One region of the Pantoea phytobeneficialis genome, then DNA from elsewhere that is predicted to be linked to it. Evidence: predicted binding sites of a transcription regulator. Region 1 holds the regulator's gene; each other region holds the start of a gene.
The links. The regulator CRP, encoded in region 1, controls carbon source genes, mostly activating them, when cyclic AMP is high. The targets are predictions, from matches to a motif close to ATGTGANNNNNNTCACAT.

Region 1 (4,239 bases):
TCGTTACCGCCCCCTCATTGATGTTTTCCGGTGCTTCCAGAATATTGCTGTCGTTACCGGGGCCATCATGCTCCAGCCGCTGCTGACAGCGTTGCAGCGCGATCTCACAGGATTGCAGATACCTTTCCGCCAACTTAGGCGTCAGCATGGTATGTTCGCGTGCCAGGATAGTCATGGCGTTGATGTGTTCGACAATAAACTGACTGTGCGTCACCCAGAGCCGCATATCTTTCAGGTACTGCGAATTGAAGCCCGGCTCGGTCATCGCCTGATTCAGCGAGTTAAACATGGCGTTATGCGCCTGGTTGACCTTGATGCGCTGATACGCCAGTTTCTCCGGTGACTGCTCCGGTCCGAGCAATAATTGCATCGCTTCCTGGTCGGCTTCCAGCGCATCGTGCGCATTCTTACGCAGTAAGCCGCTCTGCCACTGCGGCCACAGCCAAATCATGCCGCCAAAGGCAATCAGACATCCCATTAGCGTATCCATCATGCGTGGCAGCAGGAACTGCGCGCCATTCAGTGACAGCAACTGGAGCGAATACACCGCCGTCACCGTAAAGCCAATCATTGACCAGCCGTAATATTTACGTGTCACCAGATAGCTGGCGAGGGTGATCGCCAGCATAAACAACAGGGTGATGGATTCCGGTACGTCAAAGCGTAACGAGGCGGCAGCAATCAACAGCCCGGCAAAGGTGCCGAGCGCTCGGTGTTGAATTCTTACCCGAGTGGCGCTGTAGCCATTCTGGCTGACGAACATGGTGGTCATCAGAATCCAGTAAGGTTTGGGGATGTTGAAGAACAGCGCCAGCGCGCTACCAAACATCAGCATCACGGCAAAACGTGCAGCGGTGCGTAAGGCGGGGGATTTCAGCGACAGATAGCTGCGCAGCGCCGGAAAAAACGGCAGACGCCGTTGGCGATCGGCCATCAGATCACGGGTATACAGCGGTTTCTGGGTGCGCAGCACGCGCGCAATGCGGCTGAAGTGATACAGGCAGAAATTCCCCACCGGATTGTCCGGGTGCTGGCGGGCAATTTTTTCCAGCGCACCCAGCTGCTTATCCATTTGAAACCGTTCCGGCAGCTGGTGATACAAAATGGCATCGGCCAGCAAGCGCAGACGGGCGGAGATGGTCTTGGCATTCCAGCGAATCACCGCTTCAGCATGGCTCTGCTCCACCAGCTTTTGCACTTCTTCCGGCTGATGCAGGCTGACGGAGATATGTTCCTGCAAATCGAGTGCCACCTGAAAGGCACGCGTCAGGCGTTTATGGCTGTTATCGCGGCTGGCCGACAGCATATGCATTTGCTGGTAGCAGGTGGTGATCAGATCTACCGCTTTTTGCTGGCGTGCCAGCAACGGCGGCAGCGCTTTCTCCGGGTCGGTCAGCTGCGTCAACAGGGTATATTTGGCATCGCAATAATCCGCCAGCTCACGGTACAGCAGGCTCAGCGACTCGCGCATCGGCTGCTCTTTCCACAGCCAAAACCAGAACCAGTTGAACAACCCATACCACAAGGTCCCGCCGATATAGAGCAGCGGAGGCACCCAGATCGGCATACGTCCCACCAGGCTCAGGGTAAAGATGGAGGCAATCAGCGTGGCGGGTAACAAGCGGCCATGCAACGGGCTGATCTCACCCGTCACGCCCACTAATAGTGGCAGCACCAGCAGAATCAGCGGCAGGGGGACGTGATAATCCGTCAGCCACTGGATCAGAAAGCTGCCGGTCGCAAACAGGGAACCGCCAATAATCAGGCGTTTAAAAAAGCGTTTATGGGGCGTATCAAGACCGGCGATGTTGCAACAGGCGGGCACTAAGGAGAACAGCAAGCCTTTTTGCAGGTCGCCAAACAGCCAGCCGAGGGCCACGGGCAGGCACAGCACCAGCGTTTGCCGCAGGGCATAGTTCACTTCGGGATGATAGATGATTCGACGCCACATCAGCTCATCGCAGACAAAAACGGCGTGATGCTGCCATCACGCCGTGGGTGAGAAGAAATTAGCGGGTGCCGTAAACGACGATGGTTTTACCATGTGCGGAGATCAGGTTTTGATCTTCCAGCATTTTCAGAATACGGCCAACTGTCTCGCGTGAGCATCCGACGATCTGACCAATTTCCTGACGGGTGATTTTGATCTGCATCCCGTCCGGGTGGGTCATGGCATCGGGCTGTTTGGCCAGATTGAGCAGCGTCTGCGCAATGCGACCGGTCACATCAAGGAAGGCAAGGTTGCCCACTTTTTCTGATGTCACCTGTAGGCGACGCGCCATCTGCGCCGAAAGACGCATTAAAATATCCGGGTTTACCTGAATCAGCTGACGGAATTTTTTGTAGGAAATTTCAGCCACTTCGCAGGCAGTTTTGGCTCGTACCCAGGCACTACGTTCCTGACCTTCTTCAAACAGGCCAAGCTCGCCGATGAAATCCCCCTGATTGAGGTAGGAGAGAATCATCTCTTTGCCTTCTTCATCCTTGATCAGCACCGCAACGGCACCTTTCACGATGTAGTAGAGCGTTTCCGCTTTCTCACCCTGATGAATCAGGGTGCTTTTGGATGGATATTTGTGAATATGGCAATGGGACAGGAACCATTCGAGTGTAGGGTCTGTTTGCGGTTTGCCGAGAACCATTCGCTATTATCCTCTGTTGTAATCGTGCCCAAAACACAGGGGGCAGTTTTCCCTGTCAGGCGGTGAAATCGTAGAGCGCTTCCTGTTAAGGAAAATTATTCGGGTGGACTCTTAAGCCAGGCTTCTGATTCTTCCCGCCTTCGTCTATTGCGACGAAAATATTTTCAGCTCTGTTTGTAGCACAGCTTTTGCTAGCTGTCTTCTGTTGTCTCGCTTCAGCAAAAGGGCGATTAGTCTGGATTGCTGTTTCTCAGGTGAAAGCGTACTCTGGCGGCAAATCAGCCTATTCAGGAGAAAGAATAATGCAGGCACGGGTTAAATGGGTGGAAGGGCTTACCTTTCTCGGAGAATCCTCATCAGGTCACCAGATATTAATGGATGGCAATTCGGGCGACAAAGCACCGAGCCCGATGGAGATGGTGCTGATGGCGGCAGGCGGTTGCAGCGCGATTGACGTCGTGTCGATCCTGCAAAAAGGGCGCAATGATGTGAAGGATTGTGAGGTCAAACTGACCTCGGAACGTCGTGAAGAAGCGCCACGCATTTTCACACATATCAACCTGCATTTTATTGTTACCGGCAAAGCGCTGGGCGATAAAGCAGTGGCGCGGGCGGTTGATCTGTCGGCTGAAAAATATTGCTCGGTAGCGATTATGCTGGGCAAAGGGGTAGAAATCACCCACAGCTACGAGGTTATTGAACTCTAGCCCGGTCGTAACGGCGCGATAAATCGCGCCGTTACGGTTATGTTTGATTATTCGATGCGTTTGCCTTCAATCAGTCGCTGCACCAGCGGCGTCATAATCAGCTCCATCGCCAGACCCATTTTGCCGCCGGGCACCACCAGGGTGTTCATATGCGAGATAAAGGAATCCTGAATCATCGCCAGCAGATAGGGGAAGGCAATACCTTCCAGACCACGGAAATGGATCACCACAAAGCTTTCATCAAGTGATGGAATTTCACGCGCAGCAAACGGGTTAGACGTATCGACGGTGGGTACGCGCTGGAAGTTGATATGGGTGCGTGAGAACTGCGGGGTGATGAAGTTGATGTAATCTTCCATCGAACGCACCACCGAATCCATCACCGCTTCGCGTGAATGGCCGCGCTCGCTGGTGTCGCGAATCAGCTTTTGAATCCACTCAAGGTTGACGATCGGTACCACACCTACCAATAAGTCGACGTGTTCAGCCACGTTGTGCTGCTGCGTCACCACCCCGCCGTGCAAGCCTTCATAAAACAACACATCGGTGTTTTCCGGCAGCGGCTGCCACGGGGTGAAGGTACCCGGCACCTGATTCCACGGCACGGCCTCGTCATAGGTATGCAGATATTTGCGCGACTGACCAAGACCGGTTTTACCGTATTGCTTAAAGGTTTGCTCCAGCAGGCCAAAATCGTTGGCCTCCGGGCCGAAATAGCTGATATGACGGCCAAGGTCGCGCGCTTTGCGGATCGCCATGTCCATCTCAGGGCGCGTGTAGCGATGAAAACTGTCACCTTCGACCTCCGCCGCATGCAGGTTCAACTGCTGGAATATTTTGCGGAAGGCAAGGCTGGTGGTGGTGGTTCCGGCGCCGCTGGAACCGGTAAC
Region 2 (4,239 bases), on a different contig from region 1:
TCAATGCGCTGATGTACTTGTCCTGGCTCTTTTCGGTCGCACCTATGCCGACGGTGCTGCGTTGACGCCAGAACTCTTCCAGCAACAGTTCACCGTGCTGGTTGTAAAAGGCCAACTGACCACGAATATTGACCACGGCGGTGATATTGCCGTTACGAATACGTAGCGATTCAGGCTCGCGCTGGATGTCTGGCTCGCAAGGCGTTGGCGCTAACAAGGCCCAGTCGTTGTCAGTCAGTGCCGCCTGGCAGGTCGCTCGTACCCGCAGGCTATTTGCCCCCCAGGGTTCGATAACCAGGGTCTGACGGTCAAAGGTCCAGATAATACGCTGGGATTCGGCGCGTAATTCGCTCATGACAACTCCTGTGGTTGCAGCACGGTGGGGCCGGTTGTGGCGGGCTGTGCTGCCAGTTTGTTTTGATTGATGGTTCGCATGGTGGCGTCGTTAAGTTTGTAACCGCGCATCGCCAGCGCGCTGAACAGTGCCAGCACGCCAGGGATGACTGAAAATAGCGCGACGATGGCCATCATTGCGCTGGGTTGCTGATGTGCGGCCTGGGCAACATAACCGCTCAGGCCGAGAGTCCAGCCGACGATCGCCCCGCTGATTGCCATCCCCATTTTCAACACCGCCAGCAGCGTCGAGAACACGGTGCCGTCGAGGCGCTTGCCCTGACGATATTCACCGTAATCAACCACATCCGACATCATTACCCACATCAGCGTGGTAGTGACCTGATAGAAACTGGAGACGATAAAGGTCATGCCCACCAGCAGCACAAGGTTGCCGGGCAGAAACACGATGCTGATGCTTAACACGCCGGTGACGATGGCGCTGAGGGTAAAGGCGGTGATTTTGCTTACGTTGCGCGTCAACAGTTTTGCCAGCACGCTACCAACGCTTTTGCCGACAATGTGTGCCGCCAGTAGCCACATAAACAGGCTGGCGTTACCGAGAAAATAGGTGACGTAGTACATCATGGCACCGAGACGCACGACGCCGAATGAGATGTTGCAGAACACCAGCAGCGCCACAATGCGCCACTGATCGTTACGTAACAAATCACGCAGGTCAGCAAGAAAGTGGCCGTGGCTGGCGGGCGCGTTGACGCGCTCACGGGTATTCAGAAAGCAGATAAAAAACATCAGGGTTGCCAGCGTTGCCATAATCGACATGGCGGCGAAATAGCCCTCCAGTTTGTTACCACCGCCGAGCCAGGTGGCTAACGGGATCATCAAAAAGGTGGACATCGCGCCGCCGAGAGTGGCGAGGAAAAAGCGCCACGATTGTAATGAGATACGTTGGGTGTCGTCGGTGGTGATAATCGCCCCCATCGAGCAATAAGGAATATTGATGGCGGTATACATCAACATCATCAGGCTGTAGGTCGCCGCGGCGTAAATCATTTTTCCCGTCAGCGACAGGCTTTCCGGCACGGCGTAAATCAACATGCAGCTCACACCAAACGGCACCGCCAGCATCAGCAGCCACGGACGAAATCGTCCCCAACGTGAACGGGTGCGATCCGCCACCATGCCCATAGCGGGATCGATCACCGCATCGGCGACACGCGCCAGTAAAAACAGCGTGCCAACAAACACCGCCGGTAGCCCCACCACATCGGTGTAATAAAACGTGAGAAAAATAATGACGTTATCAATCGCGATATGGCTGGCCATATCGCCCAGTCCGTAACTGATTTTTTCTTTTATCGTTAAGCTTGTTTGCATAAAGAGTCCCGCCTGTCTTTATATCGCTAAGGGTCAATCGACGGTTAGTTATAGGAAGCGGGCCGGGATGAGACAATTGCGGGATCTGTTTCAGGTTTTATGTTTTTTACTTTATGTGATACGGGTAACAAGAATAACAACAAAAAATTAACATGGCAGGCAAAGTGCAACGGGCTACCATTAATCAACGGGTTAGAATTGATCGTCCGGTATTATCGTTTAGCTCAGACCGTTGTGGCGCGATAAAGCGCGCCGCTACAAATGGAGTGCTAACACGCTATCGCGGAGAAAACGATGAGCAAGCCACTTTCAGCCGCTCTGCGGCACCGTCTGCCTTTCGCATTGCGCGCGGGGCTATGCTGCGGTTTGCCAGTGGTGCTGGGTTATTACGCCGGACATCTTCAGGCGGGCCTGCTGGCGACCATCGGGGGATTTACGGCGTTGTACGGCGATGGCCTCCCCTGGGGCAGACGCGCGCGTCTGCTGGCGATCATTGCGGTGGCGTTGGCGGTTATCGTCACCCTGGGGATTCTCGTCGCGCCTTATCCGTGGCTCGGTGTGGTGACCGTGACCGGTATTGCCTCTCTTGCGACCTTGATCTGCAACCGACAACAGATTGGCCCGCCGGGTGCCTATATGTTTGCTCTGGCCTGTGCCAGCGGCACTGGCATGCCAGACAGTAGCGTCGATCCCGGGTTGAGTGGCTTGTGGGTGCTGTGTGGTGGTGCAATCTCGTGGCTGGCGCATATGCTGGGTTGCCTGTTAGAACGGGCCGAAGCCGACAACAGCCCGGCTGCGGATAAGGTAATCAAAGAAAACGCCAGACGTACCGCGGCACGGGTCGCCTTTGGCACGCTGGTGGCCGGGTCGATCGGCATCATCCTCGGGCTGGAACATGCGTACTGGGGAATGGCGGCGGTGGTGGTGGTGCTTAACCAGCCGGATGGTTTACCGGGAACCTCCCGGCGTGCCTTTAACCGGCTTTTGGGTACGCTGGTTGGACTGGTGCTGGCGTGGAGCATTCTGACGCTCAATCCTCAAGGGTTATGGATCGCGTTGACGGTTGGCGTGTTGCAGTTCGCTATCGAGATAGGGGTGGTGCTGCAATACGCCGCCGCCACGGTGTTTATCACCGCCAATGCATTGACGATTGCGGCCGGGGGCCGGGATTTTAGCGAAGTGAGTTCTCTGTTCGCTGCCAGAGCGCTCGACACCCTGATTGGTGTGGTGGTGGCGATTGTGGTTTTCAGATTAAGCATGGCGCCAACCGTCGATACTTCCTCATAATCCAGGCTTCATTGTTTGTGCTGGCATTTTTATATTCTGTCAGTGAAACCGAACGACAAAACCAGGGTCTTATTCCCGATATGGATACAGGCACTGGCCGGGAAGACCAGTGCGATGTGAATGACTCACAGGGAAATGTGCATGACCGTTACCACCAAATCGTGTTTGCTTTTTATTTTGCTGCTCCTTTATTACGTTATTCCGCTCGAATTTCGCCACCTCTGGCAACCTGATGAAACGCGCTATGCCGAGATCAGTCGGGAAATGCTGCAACGTGGCAACTGGATTACCCCTTACTTTTTCGACATTCGCTATTTCGAAAAGCCCATTGCCGGATATTGGTTTAATAACATTGGGCAGTGGTTGTTTGGTCATAGCCGTTTTGGTGTGCGCATTGGTTCGGTGGTTGCCACGTTACTCAGCGCCTTGTTGGTTTACTGGCTGGCAGGGCGCATTTATGCTCAGCGTGCGGTGGCGCTGACCGCGGGCCTTATCTTCCTCACCTTATTGTTGGTATACGGTATTGGCACCTATGCGGTGCTCGATCCAATGCTGTCGTTATGGTTAGTGGCCGCGATGTGCAGCTACTGGTTTGCTGCCGGGGCGGTGAATCACAGACAGCGGCTGCTGGGTTACGTGCTGTTGGGCCTGGCCTGTGGCATGGGCTTTATGGCCAAAGGCTTTCTGGCGCTGGCGGTGCCGGTACTGGCTATCGTTCCCTGGGCTGTCTGGCATCATCGTTGGCGCGAATTGCTGATATTCGGCCCGGTGGCGATTGTCAGTGCCGCGCTGCTCTGTGCACCCTGGGCGTTGGCTATTCATCATCAGCAACCTGATTACTGGCACTACTTCTTCTGGGTGGAGCATATCCAGCGCTTTGCACAATCCAACGCGCAACATCAGGCACCGTTTTGGTTCTACCTGCCTGTTGTTATCGCCGGGTCGCTGCCGTGGCTGGCCCTGCTGCCCGGTGCACTGCGCAGTGGTTGGAAGCAAAGAAAAACGCTGCCAGGTGGCCTCTATTTGTTGTGCTGGATCCTGTTGCCGTTGCTGTTTTTCAGTATTGCGAAAGGCAAGTTGCTCACCTATATCCTGCCTTGTTTTGCGCCACTGGCGATTCTGATGGCGCATCACGGTCACACCCTTGCCAGCAGGGCGAGCCGGATTCTGCGCCTGAACGCCTGGATCAATATCCTGTTTGGTTGCCTCGGACTGTTTGCC
Region 3 (4,239 bases), 770 kb from region 1:
AGCGCGGCATGGCACCAAAAATCGTCGTCACTTGCGAAACCTTTATGGCCTGTACCAGCCTGGTGGCAAAGACCGATTTCGTCAGCATTATCTCGCGAGATGTGATTGAAGACCCAACCCACGGCGGCCAGCTGGTGGCGCTGGAGCTGGATGATCCGTTACCCAAGGCAAACTTTTATCTGATTCAGCGTAAGGACACGGCGTTGACGCCGATGAGCGCCTATATGGCGCAGCTGTTCCGGCGCTATTGTCAACAAAGGTAAGAGTGCGGCCCGGCTCGCGTCCTGTTTGGCTGGCAGCCACTACACTTGGCATCGGGCGTTCACTCTGGAGAACCGACCATGCAAATTACCCCTTATTTGTTTTATGACGGCCGCTGCGAAGAGGCCATCGCATTCTACCTTGAGGCGACTGACGGCGAGTTGCTGTTTAAAATGACCTTTGGCGATATGCCGGAGACGGAATCCACAGAAGGTTGTCCCTCCGGGATGACCTTTCCACCGGAACATATCATGCACGCGCACCTGCGCATCGGGCAGGGCGAAATTATGTTGAGTGACGGGAATCGTGAGGCGCACTACAACGGCTTTGCAGTGAGTCTCTCCACGCCAGATGAAGTGCAGGGCAAGCGTTGGTTTGATGCGTTGTCTGCCGGCGGGCAGGTGACAAAAAGCTGGGAGCCGACGTTCTGGGCGAATGGTTTTGGCATGTTCACCGATAAGTTCGGTGTGCCGTGGATGGTGAATGCTTATAAACCAAGAATTTAGTCACCGATGTTACCCCGTAGCGGCGCGATTTATCGCGCAATTCGGCGCTGTGCCGGAAAACATTGCGCGATAAATCGTGCCGCTACGGATGAAGGTGGCGTTAGCTAAGTTAGAAGTTATAACCCACAACCAGGTAGTAACCCCAGCCGGTTGATTTCACTTCAAACGGACCATTGCCGAAGTTCAGCTCCTGGCCATCAGCCCACTGTCCACCGTTGTGGAAATAACGCGCCACGGTAGAAACATGCCAGTGGTCGTAGTTCAGCGACAGAATGTGGCTGGATGCAATCGAGTTGCTGGTACGTGATGGACCGGTTTCGTCACGCAGATCGGAACCCCAGTCGAAGTTGGTGAAGCCGATATAGCTCAGCTTACCGCCCCACAGGTCGGTAATCGGCACAAAGTATTTCACCTTGAAGCGATAGCCATCCCAGCTGTTTTCGTTGGCGGCACCGTAGTTCTGCCACTGGTATTTCGCGTACACGTTCAGCGACAGGCCCACATCGGAATGGGTGTCGATATCGGTGCCCAGACCCATATACCAGGTGTTCTGGCGCTGCGACGCGTTGCGGCCCATGTCGTAGATGTAGTTGTTGGCGAAGTACCACTCTTTAAACGGACCAAACGCCAGGCTGGTACCGGTCAGCTTATCGATGGAGAAACGCGGCTCAATTTCCATGAACAGCGGCGAACCGTGGTCGAAAATACCGTTAGCGTTGCTGTTGCCCACACCGAAGAAGTTGGTCAGGTCGGCGTAGCCGTAGAAATCAAACCAGTCCTTTTTGGCAAAGGCTTCGTATTCCAGATACACGTCGTTATTAAACTGTGGTCCGAAACGGGTGTGATAACTGCCCACCACGTTGACGCTCTGATGCCACCAGTCGGAAAGGTATTGCGGGTTGCTGTCTGCTGCTTGGGTCGCGCCGGTCCAGCTGCTGGCCAGTAAGGCCCCTGCTATCAATGCTTTATATTTCATTATCGTTAACCACATGCTCGTGATCGTCGCAAAAATGCGCGATCGGTGTCAGTCGATCCCAGGGGTGGGCGGTGAATTGTTTTAAGCCGGTCTGAGCTGCCGGTTTTTAAAGCTCGCGTAGGGTGCCTGTATCAGTCCGATAGAAAATAGATTTTGATCACGTTTGTCAAAAAGTGTTGCAATTCCATTCACCAAAAATGTGAGTTATGTCACATAAATGTCATGGATCGAACGGAACCCCGCAACCGTTTACGTTGTCGCGACGCGTTGCAAAATGCTTATGGGGGAATCGGATGTAGCGGAGCGATTTATCGCGCGTCTTTTTGCCTGTAGCGGCGCGATTTATCGCGCATCTTTTTGCGTGGAGGGGCACAGCACAAAAAAACAGCGCGATAAATCGCGCCGCTACGGATGAGGAGCAGGAATAAACAGCGCCGTTACGGATGAGAGACAGCTATTAAGGGAGGGTAACTCGCACCTGCAAACCGCAAATCTGACCCTGCGGATTGAGGCAGTTCGACAGTGCCACCTGCATACGGTGTTTTTGCGCCACGCTGCGAACAATCGACAGCCCAAGGCCGCTACCCTGGGCCTGCACATCAGGCGAGCGAGTGAAGCGGTCAAACGCGCGTTCGATAAAGCCTTCCGGCATACCCGGCCCGTTATCAACAATATCCACCACGGTGTGATTGCCGACGCGATGCAGCAGCACATCCACCAGGCTGCCTTCGGGGGTGTGCAGCATGGCATTACCGATCAGGTTGTCAAACAGGCTGCGTAAATCGGAACGACTGGCCTGGATGCGGTAGTGGGCAGTGCCGTTAAAACCGATATCAATCCCGCGCTTATCGGCCACCACCATCAGCTGCTCGATACTCTCCTTCAGCAGGTCTTCCAGCTCAATATTTTCTACCGTGGCGACCACCGACTGATCTTCCTGGCGCGAGATGTTCAGCAGCTGTGTCACCAGATGGCGGGTACGGGTCACGCCCGCTTCCAGTTGATCAAACTGACGGCTGGCCTCGCCCGGTTGAATATGCTGGCGTAGGTTCTCCAGCTGCAACGTCACGGCGGTGACCGGCGTGCGCAGTTCGTGGGCGGCATCTTCGAGGAACTGGCGCTGTGACGACCAGGCAGCACGCAGTTTATCCAGTAGCGAGTTATAGGCGGCAACCAGCGGCAGGATTTCGTCCGGTAAGCCATCCGGGGGGACGCTGTCGGGATGCAACATCTCCTGGGCGGCAATCTGGCGCGAGGCCACGCGTAAGTCGCGCGTAATGGCGCGCACCACCAGCCAGATCACCAGCAGCGAGAGCGGCATCATTAAAATCAACGGAATAATGGCTGACAGTGCGCGCTTCACCATCACGCTTTTCATATAGCCGATGTTGTAGAGCACCTGAATGGCAGCGATTTCACTGCCGGGTTCGCCGGGGCGATTGAAGACACGCCAGTCGCAGTCTTCACAATCTCCGATCTTAACGTCACTCCAGCCTTTTTTATTTTGCAATGGCGCATTCAACTCCGGCCAGGAACTGGCGCGCAGCTGCTGATTGTCATCCCACAATTGCACCACATAGGCGCTTTTGAGTTTATCGGCGTTGAGCATCAGCGGCATCAGGGCAGGAATGCGTTTGCTGCTGGCCCAGGCATCGGCGATTTTTGCCAGCTGATCGTCCTTCATAGTGCCGATCATGTCGCCGTAGCAGCTGTAAAAATAGGAGGTGACACCACCGATCATCGCCAGATGCATCAGCAACAGGGTAGTCAGCAATTTATTACGCAGGGAACGCATAAACGTGAAGGGTTTCATATTGCAGGGACTCGCCACCCCAGGCCGCGCACGTTGCGAATCACTTCGTTATCCAGCTTGCGGCGCATGCCATGAATTAAGACATCAACCGCATTGCTGGTGACTTCTTCGCCCCAGCCGTAGATGCGGTTTTCCAGTTGTTCGCGTGAAAGAATGGCGCCCGGACGCTCCAGCAGCGCATAAAGCAGGGCGTATTCACGCGCGGTAAGTTGCTCACGCTGCCCTTTATACAGCACTTCACGCGTCATCATATCGAGCTGCACGTCGCCGCTGCCTAACAGGGAATCCGCCGCACCGTGACGACGTCGGGTAATCGCTCGCATTCGCGCCAGGACCTCTTGTAAATCAAAGGGTTTTAGCAGGTAATCATCGGCACCGCTGTCGAGTCCCTGAACACGCTGGGCCACGGTATCACGCGCGGTCAGCACCAGCACCGGCGTCATATCGCCACGGGTACGGGCGCGGCGTAGGACATGGATGCCATCTTCCCGCGGTAAGCCCAGGTCGAGTAACACGCAGCTGTAGCCGCCTTCAGTCCAGGCATTGGTGGCAAACACGCCATCCCGTACCCAGTCCACCGACCAGCCAGCGGCCTCCAGCGCCTGCTGCAAGTTCGCGCCAATCATTTCATCATCTTCAACCAGCAGCACACGCATGATGCCCTCCCAAATGTATGAACAAAG

Region 2: a site for CRP is predicted at 1,845-1,862, ahead of CTZ24_RS22610 (glycoside-pentoside-hexuronide (GPH):cation symporter). Genes of this name have one in related genera too.
Region 3: a site for CRP is predicted at 1,941-1,958, ahead of CTZ24_RS01885 (nucleoside-specific channel-forming protein Tsx). Genes of this name have one in related genera too.

Annotation. Positions count from the first base shown of each region.
Region 1 covers NZ_CP024636.1:3,986,425-3,990,663, reverse strand. The annotation lists gene CTZ24_RS18610 (YccS/YhfK family putative transporter) at 1-1,951, opposite strand, end outside; gene crp (cAMP-activated global transcriptional regulator CRP) at 2,010-2,642, opposite strand; gene CTZ24_RS18600 (OsmC family protein) at 2,945-3,349, shown strand; gene CTZ24_RS18595 (phosphoribulokinase) at 3,397-4,239, opposite strand, start outside.
Region 2 covers NZ_CP024637.1:515,586-519,824, reverse strand. The annotation lists gene CTZ24_RS22615 (glycoside hydrolase family 31 protein) at 1-355, opposite strand, end outside; gene CTZ24_RS22610 (glycoside-pentoside-hexuronide (GPH):cation symporter) at 352-1,731, opposite strand; gene CTZ24_RS22605 (FUSC family protein) at 2,026-3,018, shown strand; gene arnT (lipid IV(A) 4-amino-4-deoxy-L-arabinosyltransferase) at 3,160-4,239, shown strand, end outside.
Region 3 covers NZ_CP024636.1:426,648-430,886, forward strand. The annotation lists gene CTZ24_RS01875 (LysR family transcriptional regulator) at 1-263, shown strand, start outside; gene yjdN (VOC family metalloprotein YjdN) at 342-767, shown strand; gene CTZ24_RS01885 (nucleoside-specific channel-forming protein Tsx) at 877-1,743, opposite strand; gene CTZ24_RS01890 (sensor histidine kinase) at 2,201-3,556, opposite strand; gene CTZ24_RS01895 (response regulator) at 3,553-4,212, opposite strand.